2 regions of the Gordonia sp. C13 genome follow, and region 2 is predicted to be linked to the other one. Evidence: riboswitches for the same ligand, from Rfam matches in the RefSeq annotation. Region 2 holds a riboswitch; the other holds the start of a gene.
The links. A riboswitch is a leader RNA that binds a small molecule or an ion and turns the genes downstream of it on or off. The one in region 2 is predicted to bind cobalamin.
Positions count from the first base shown of each region.

Region 1: linked by a shared signal. The riboswitch ahead of M1L58_RS07705 (CbtB domain-containing protein) and the one ahead of M1L58_RS05855 (FecCD family ABC transporter permease) in region 2 are both predicted to bind cobalamin.

Region 1 covers NZ_JALPSY010000006.1:158,978-162,384, reverse strand. The annotation lists gene M1L58_RS07710 (ATP-dependent helicase) at 1-1,159, opposite strand, end outside; cobalamin riboswitch at 1,170-1,348, shown strand; gene M1L58_RS07705 (CbtB domain-containing protein) at 1,385-1,618, shown strand; gene M1L58_RS07700 (CbtA family protein) at 1,655-2,482, shown strand; gene M1L58_RS07695 (histidine phosphatase family protein) at 2,495-3,019, shown strand; gene M1L58_RS07690 (acyl-CoA dehydrogenase family protein) at 3,104-3,407, shown strand, end outside.
Region 2 covers NZ_JALPSY010000004.1:188,412-191,818, forward strand. The annotation lists gene M1L58_RS05850 (ABC transporter ATP-binding protein) at 1-640, opposite strand, end outside; gene M1L58_RS05855 (FecCD family ABC transporter permease) at 640-1,692, opposite strand; cobalamin riboswitch at 1,765-1,947, opposite strand; gene M1L58_RS05860 (L-lactate dehydrogenase) at 2,078-3,031, shown strand; gene M1L58_RS05865 (excalibur calcium-binding domain-containing protein) at 3,211-3,407, shown strand, end outside.

The sequences.
Region 1 (3,407 bases), on a different contig from region 2:
CGATGCCGAGTTCGAGCGAACTGGTCGCCACGACGCAGGACAGGCGACCGGCCTTGAGGTCGTCCTCGATCTGAGCGCGCTGCTCCTTGCTCACCGAGCCGTGGTGCGCCCGCGCGAGGACGGCCTCGGCGCCGGAGCTCGCGCCGCTGCCCATCACGAACGCGGGAGCCCCGCCCGCGACCGTCGGGTTGGCGGCGGCCTCGGCTGGGACACCCTGCCGCTCGGCGTGGATCTCGTTGAGCCGGGCGGTCAGTTTCTCGGCGAGGCGCCGGGAGTTCGCGAACACGATCGTCGCCCGGTTGGCCTCGATCTGGTCGACGATCGACGCCTCCACATACGGCCACAGCGATCCGGCCGTGGGGGAGAAGGCGTCGTCGAGTTCGGCGGAATCCGCGCCCTCGGGGCCGGGTGCCGGCGGGATGTTCGCCATGTCCTCGACCGGCACGTCGACGCGGAGATCGAAGGTCTTGTCGGCCTTGGGCTTGACCACCTGGCAGGGCGCCGACCCGGAGAGGAACCCGGCGACCACCTCGGGTGGCCGGACGGTCGCGGACAATCCGATCCGCTGGGCGGGCTTGTCGAGGAGCTCGTCGAGGCGTTCGAGGGTGAGTGCGAGGTGCGTGCCCCGCTTGGTCGCGGCGACCGCGTGGACCTCGTCGACGATGATCGCCTCCACGTCGGTGAGGCTCTCCCGTGCCGCGGAGGTCAGCATGAGGTACAGCGACTCCGGCGTGGTGATCAGGATGTCGGGAGGGGTCTTCACCAGCGCGCGGCGGTCGGCGGCCGAGGTGTCGCCGGAGCGGACGCCGACCGTGATGTTCGGCTCGGGGAGGTCGAGTTCCTGCGCCGCGCGGGTGATCCCGGTGAGCGGTGCGCGAAGGTTGCGCTCGACGTCGACGGCGAGAGCCTTGAGCGGAGAGATGTAAACGACCTTGGTACCGGGGCGGCGCTCACCGGCGTCGGCGGCGAGCCGGTCGAGCGCCCACAGGAATGCCGCGAGGGTCTTGCCGGAGCCGGTCGGGGCGATGACGAGGGTGTTCGCTCCGTCGGCGATCGAGGTCCAGGCGCCCTTCTGGGCTGCAGTCGGCTTGGTGAACGCTCCCGTGAACCATCGCCGGGTGGGGGCGGTGAATCGATCGAGAACAGAGGGGCGGGGCATCTATCCACTATGTCTCACATGTGTGACAGGTCGGGGTATACAGTCGACACACGCCTGTACGGGGAATCCGGTGAGAATCCGGAACGGTCGCGCCACTGTGAACGCCGACTCGGGGACGCGGTCGAGGGATTCGACGGTGCCCCAGAGAAGACGTGAGTCAGGATGCCGTGCCGGCGGTATCTGATCCACAACTCTCCGACGCGAGATCGGCGAAAGGACAATCCCATGACGGGTCCCCGTACGTCCGAAGCAGTCACACCCTCTCCGCGCGCCCTGGCGGTACCGAACCTCTCGGTCGCGAGCGCAGCGCTCTGGCTGAGCCTCACGGTCCTCCTGGCCGGGCTCGCCTACTACTTCCTCGGCTACGACCAGGGGGTCGTGTCGGTGTTCGGCGAGAACACCTACGTGCACGAATTCGTGCACGACTCCCGCCACTTCCTCGGCTTTCCCTGCCACTGAGTCGGCCTGATACCGAAACGGCAGGGACAAGTTCACATGGAGAAGAAATTCATCGGCGCAGGTCTGCTCTCGGGCCTGATCGCCGGCATCATCTCGTTCGTCTTCGCGCGGTTCTACCTCGAACCCGTGGTGTCGAAGGCCGTCGACTACGAGGCCGAGCGCTCGGAAGCCGAAGAGGTGCTGGTACATGCGGCCGGCGGTCATTCACACGGCGAAGGTGGTGAGGTCTTCACCCGCGCGATGCAGGAGAATCTCGGCGCCGGGGTCGGCAACCTGGTGTTCGCCCTGTGCATGGGGGCGTTCGTCGCGGTTGCCTTCACCGTGCTGTGGAGCCATCTGGGCAACCGGTACCCGGCCACCGACGCACGCGCAGTCGCCGGGGCCCTCGGGGCGATCGGGTTCGTCGCCGTGTTCGGTGTGCCGTTCTTCGCGTACCCGGCCAATCCGCCCGCGGTCGGGGACGACGACACGATCGGGGAACGGACGGGTGCATTCCTGACCGTCACCATCGCGTCGGTCGTGCTGATGATCGTGGCCGTCGTTCTCGCGCTGTGGCTGCGGCCGCGGATCGGCGGACTGGTGTCGGCCGTGGTGGGCGGCGCCGCGTACGTGATCGCGGTCGGCATCACCATCGCACTACTGCCGACGTTCAGCGAGGTGCCGGAGCCGGTGCGCAACGACGCCGGCCAGATCGTGTTCCCCGGCTTCCCCGCGGACGTCGTCGCCGACTTCCGCGTGTACACGATCACCAACCAGGTCATCCTCTGGACGGTGCTGACGGTGACCTTCGCGCTGGTCCTCGGCGCGATGGCGCGGTCGGAGAGCCCGGCCACCTCCCGGACGGTCGACGCCGCCCAGAGCTGAGCGCCTTGATTCATGCAGATCATCACCGCCGGGCGCACCGGTCCCAACCGATCGGTGCGCTTCGGCGGTGATGCGCCCCTCGACGACCGCGGTCGCCGCGACATCGAAGCGTTGGCGGCGTCGGTCGTCGGGGCTCTGACCTTCTGTGGGCCGGAACCCGCGACACTCGAGAGCGTCCGGCTCCTGGGCGGTCGGCCCGAGATCGACGAGGAACTCCGCACGCTCGACGTCGGAACCTGGGCGGGATCGGCGCCCGAGGAGATCGATCCTCGCGAGCTGGCGGTCTTCTTCACCGACCCGGCGGCCCGGCCCCACGGCGGCGAGAGCGTCGAGGAGTTCGTGATGCGGGTGCACGACCGGCGCAACACCCTGAACGCCGACGTGGCGACGGTCGTCGTGGCGATGCCTGTTGCGCAGGCACTTCTGTGTGACGACGCCGCGGGGTACTTCCGGGTCGAGATCCGGCCGGCGACCTCCTACTTCTGGCCGGCCCTGAGAATTCGCCCTGAAGAAACAGATTCGAGGGGACGTACCTAGACATCGTGAGTGACTCCTGACACAGTTGAGTCGGCAAAACTGAAACGTGTTCGCCCCGGCGGGCACTGTCTGGGGAGAGTGACGATGTTCGAGTGGTCCGAAGAAGATCTGATGGTGCGGGACGCGTTGCGTGCGTTCATCGACAAGGAGATCCGACCACATCTCGACGAGCTCGAGTCCGGCGTTCTGCCTCCGTACGACATCACCCGCAAGCTGCTCTCGACCTTCGGGGTCGACGCGATGGCCAAGGACGCGCTCGAGAAGGAACTCGAGGCGGAGGCCAACGGGGAGAAGAAGAAATCGTCCGGCGACGGCGGCGGTATGAGCGGCTCGATGTTCATGATGGTCAACATCGAGCTCGCGGGTGTGTGTCTGGGACTCGTCGCCT
Region 2 (3,407 bases):
CCGCGACGGCGTCGAAATGGCGGAGGACGAGGTCGAGGTCGTGCATGGCGGCGATGACCGTCGCCTCGAGGTCGTCGAGGATCTGCATCAGCCGCAGCCGCCAGGCCGCGTCGAGGTGGTTCGTCGGCTCGTCGAGCACGAGAATCGGGGTCTGCTGTGCGATCGCGCGTGCGAGGACGACCCGGTGCCGCTCGCCGCCGGACAGCTGCGTGCACGAGCGGTGCTCCCAGCCGCCCAGTCCCACCTGCGCCAGGGCCGACCGGATGATCTCGTCGTCGTCGGAATTGCGCGTCGCCCATGCAGATCGGTACGGCGTGCGTCCCAGCCCCACGGCTTCTGCGACCGTGAGTTCGGCCGACGGGTGTTCATCCTGGCCGACGACGGCGATCGACAGCGCACGACGCCGCGCCGGTAGTCGACCGAGATCGTCGTCGCCCAACCAGATGTGCCCGCCCGCCGGTTGTTCGAGACCGCACAGGGTCCGGAGCAACGTGGTCTTACCCGCACCGTTGGGGCCGACAATGGCGAGCCGGGTTCCGGCCGGGACGGCGAGATCCACTTCGCGCAGTATCGATCGGCCACCTCGGCGACAGCTGACGGCGTTCGCGCGCAACGACATGGATCGCTTCACGGCGCCCATCAGGAACCGCCGCCGAACACGTACTGGCGTCGTCCCATCAGGAACAGGAAGATCGGTGCGCCGATCAGTCCGGTGACGATGCCCAGCGGCATCTCGCGGGGGGACGCCGCCACTCGTGAGATGACGTCGACCCACACCAGGAACAACGCGCCGCCACAGACCGCGACGGGGATCATCGCCCGGTGCGTCGCACCGACGAGCAGGCGTGCAGCGTGGGGAACGATCAAGCCGACGAACCCGATCCCGCCCGCGACCGCGACCAAGACGCCGACCAGGACACCCTGGACCGCGAACAACGCGTTTCGCATGGCGCGCACCGGAACCCCGAGGGACGTCGCGGTGTCGGTCCCGGCTGCGTAGGCGTCGAGCCAGGAGTGGATCGCGAGCATGCCGAACACCGTGACCACGACGACGACCCCCGCGATCTGCACCTTGGCCCAGGTCGCGCCGGCGACGCTGCCCAGCATCCAGAACATCACGTTGTCGGCGGCATGCGGGTCGGCAGCGGTGAAGACCAGAAGGGAAGACATCGCCATGAACGCCGACGACAACACCACTCCGGAGAGGATCAGGCGCAGGGCGGTCAGTCCGCCCTGCGCCCGGGCTACGGCGTAGACCGTGACCGAGGCCGCGAGCGCGCCGATCAGCGCGCCGCCGGACAGCGCCCAGACACCCAGCGCAGCAAACGATCCGAGAGTGATGACCGCCGTCGCGCCGACCGCGGCGCCGGCCGACACGCCCAGCAGGTACGGCTCGGCGAGTGGGTTGCGGACCAGGGCCTGCATGACGGCGCCGGCGAGGGCCAGACCGGCGCCGACGATGGCCGCGAGAATCGAACGCGGCAAACGGAGATCCCAGATGATCACCGAGTGCGCGGCGTCGAGCTCATCGCCGTGTAGGCGGCCGGCGACGGTTCGCCAGACGTCGCCGATGGGGATGGTCTCGGCGCCGAAAGCGGTGGCGATCGCGATGCTCACCAGGGTGAGTGCGAGAAGGATCAGGGCAAGAGGCAACGACGGAAGTCGCCGTACCGACATGGCGGTGGCGAGCATCGTCGTGCCGTCGGGAGGACGGGACACGTGTGGAACTACCTTTGGTCTGGGCATCTGTGCGCGAGACGCCGGGTGGACTCGACGAGAACGGCAGGTATTCGGACTCGGGTTCGTCCGAACCCGACGCCTTCCCGGGTTGCCCCAGTGGCCTGATGTCGGGTCCGTCCCCCATACCGCTGCGCGCCAGTCCTGGATTCGCACCAGGTTCCCTGGCACCCGCGTTGTGCAGGTGCGACCGCTCTCATCGGTGTGAGGTTAGCAATTCGGGCACCGATGACCACCGTCCCGTGCGCGCATCGTCGCGCGAGGGGTGCCCGGAGGTCTTAGGCTGGGCGCTGACAGGCAACGGACAGGTGCGAATCGAACCGAGGCGGACGGTGATCCGATGGACGGACGACCCACGAAACTGGCCATCATCGGGGCGGGCGCGGTCGGTACCGCGATCGCCTATTCGGCGCTGATCCGCGGAGTCGCGCGCACCGTCGCGTTGCTGGACATCAAGGCTGCCAAGGTGACCGCCGAGGTGCTCGACCTCTCCCACGGACTGGAGTTCGTGCCGCGCGCCGACGTCATCGGCTCCGACGACGTGTCGGTGTGCGCCGACGCCGACGTCGTCGTCTTCACCGCCGGAGCGAAACAGAAGCCGGGGCAGTCCCGACTCGAATTGGCCGAGGCCACAATCGGTTTGACCCGCACCATCCTGCCGAGCGTGCTCGAGGTGGCACCGAACGCGATCTACCTGATGGTCACCAACCCGGTCGACATCGTCACCCGCGCGGCCCAGAAGATCACCGGCCTGCCCTCGAATCAGCTGTTCGGATCGGGAACCGTGCTCGACTCGTCGCGGCTACGGTTCCTTGTCGCGCAGCACTGCGGGGTCGCGGTGCAGAGTGTCCACTCGTATGTCGTCGGGGAGCACGGCGACAGTGAGATCCCGCTGTGGTCGTCGGCGACGATCGGCGGGGTGCCCCTGACGTCGTGGAAGCCGCTGCCGGGGCGGTCGGAGATGGATGCGGTTGCGCGCGAACGTATCCGGCATGAAGTCGTGCATGCCGCGTACGCCGTCATCGAGGGCAAGGGTGCCACGAACTACGCCATCGGACTCGCCGCCACCCGCATCGTCGAAGCCGTTCTGAACGACGAACATCGGGTGCTCCCGGTGTCGACAGTCGCCCCCGGATTCCCCGGGCTCGACGACGTGTGCCTATCCCTGCCGACCGTCGTCGACCGAGGTGGTGCGCAGACGCGCCTCGAGGTGCCGCTGTCGCCGGAGGAGGAAGCCGGCCTGCTCGCCTCGGCCGAGACGCTCCGCCGGATGCAGGCGCGGTTCGGGTTGTGAGGCACGATCGCCGCTTTCGTGGAAGATTCGCCGGTTTCGAGCCAGTGCCTCTTCCCGGAGGTGGCGATTCTGGTCGGGTCCTGTCCACCGAGCGGACCAATTTCTCTCCTCGGTGCGGGTGCCGACGCCCCGCCGGGGTAGTTTCACCTGGTCACATCGGTGTGGGAGAAGGTTCGACGATGAGTGGTTCGCGCAAGATGGTTCTCGGGTTTGTCGCTGCGGCGTCGATGGCTATCGCGCCGCTGATGGTGGCGGCACCTGCGACGGCTGCGACCGACTACGCCAACTGCAAGGCACTCAACGCCGACTACCCGCACGGTGTCGGCCAGCCCGGCGCCGTCGACTCGACCTCGGGCACCCCGGTCACCAACTTCAC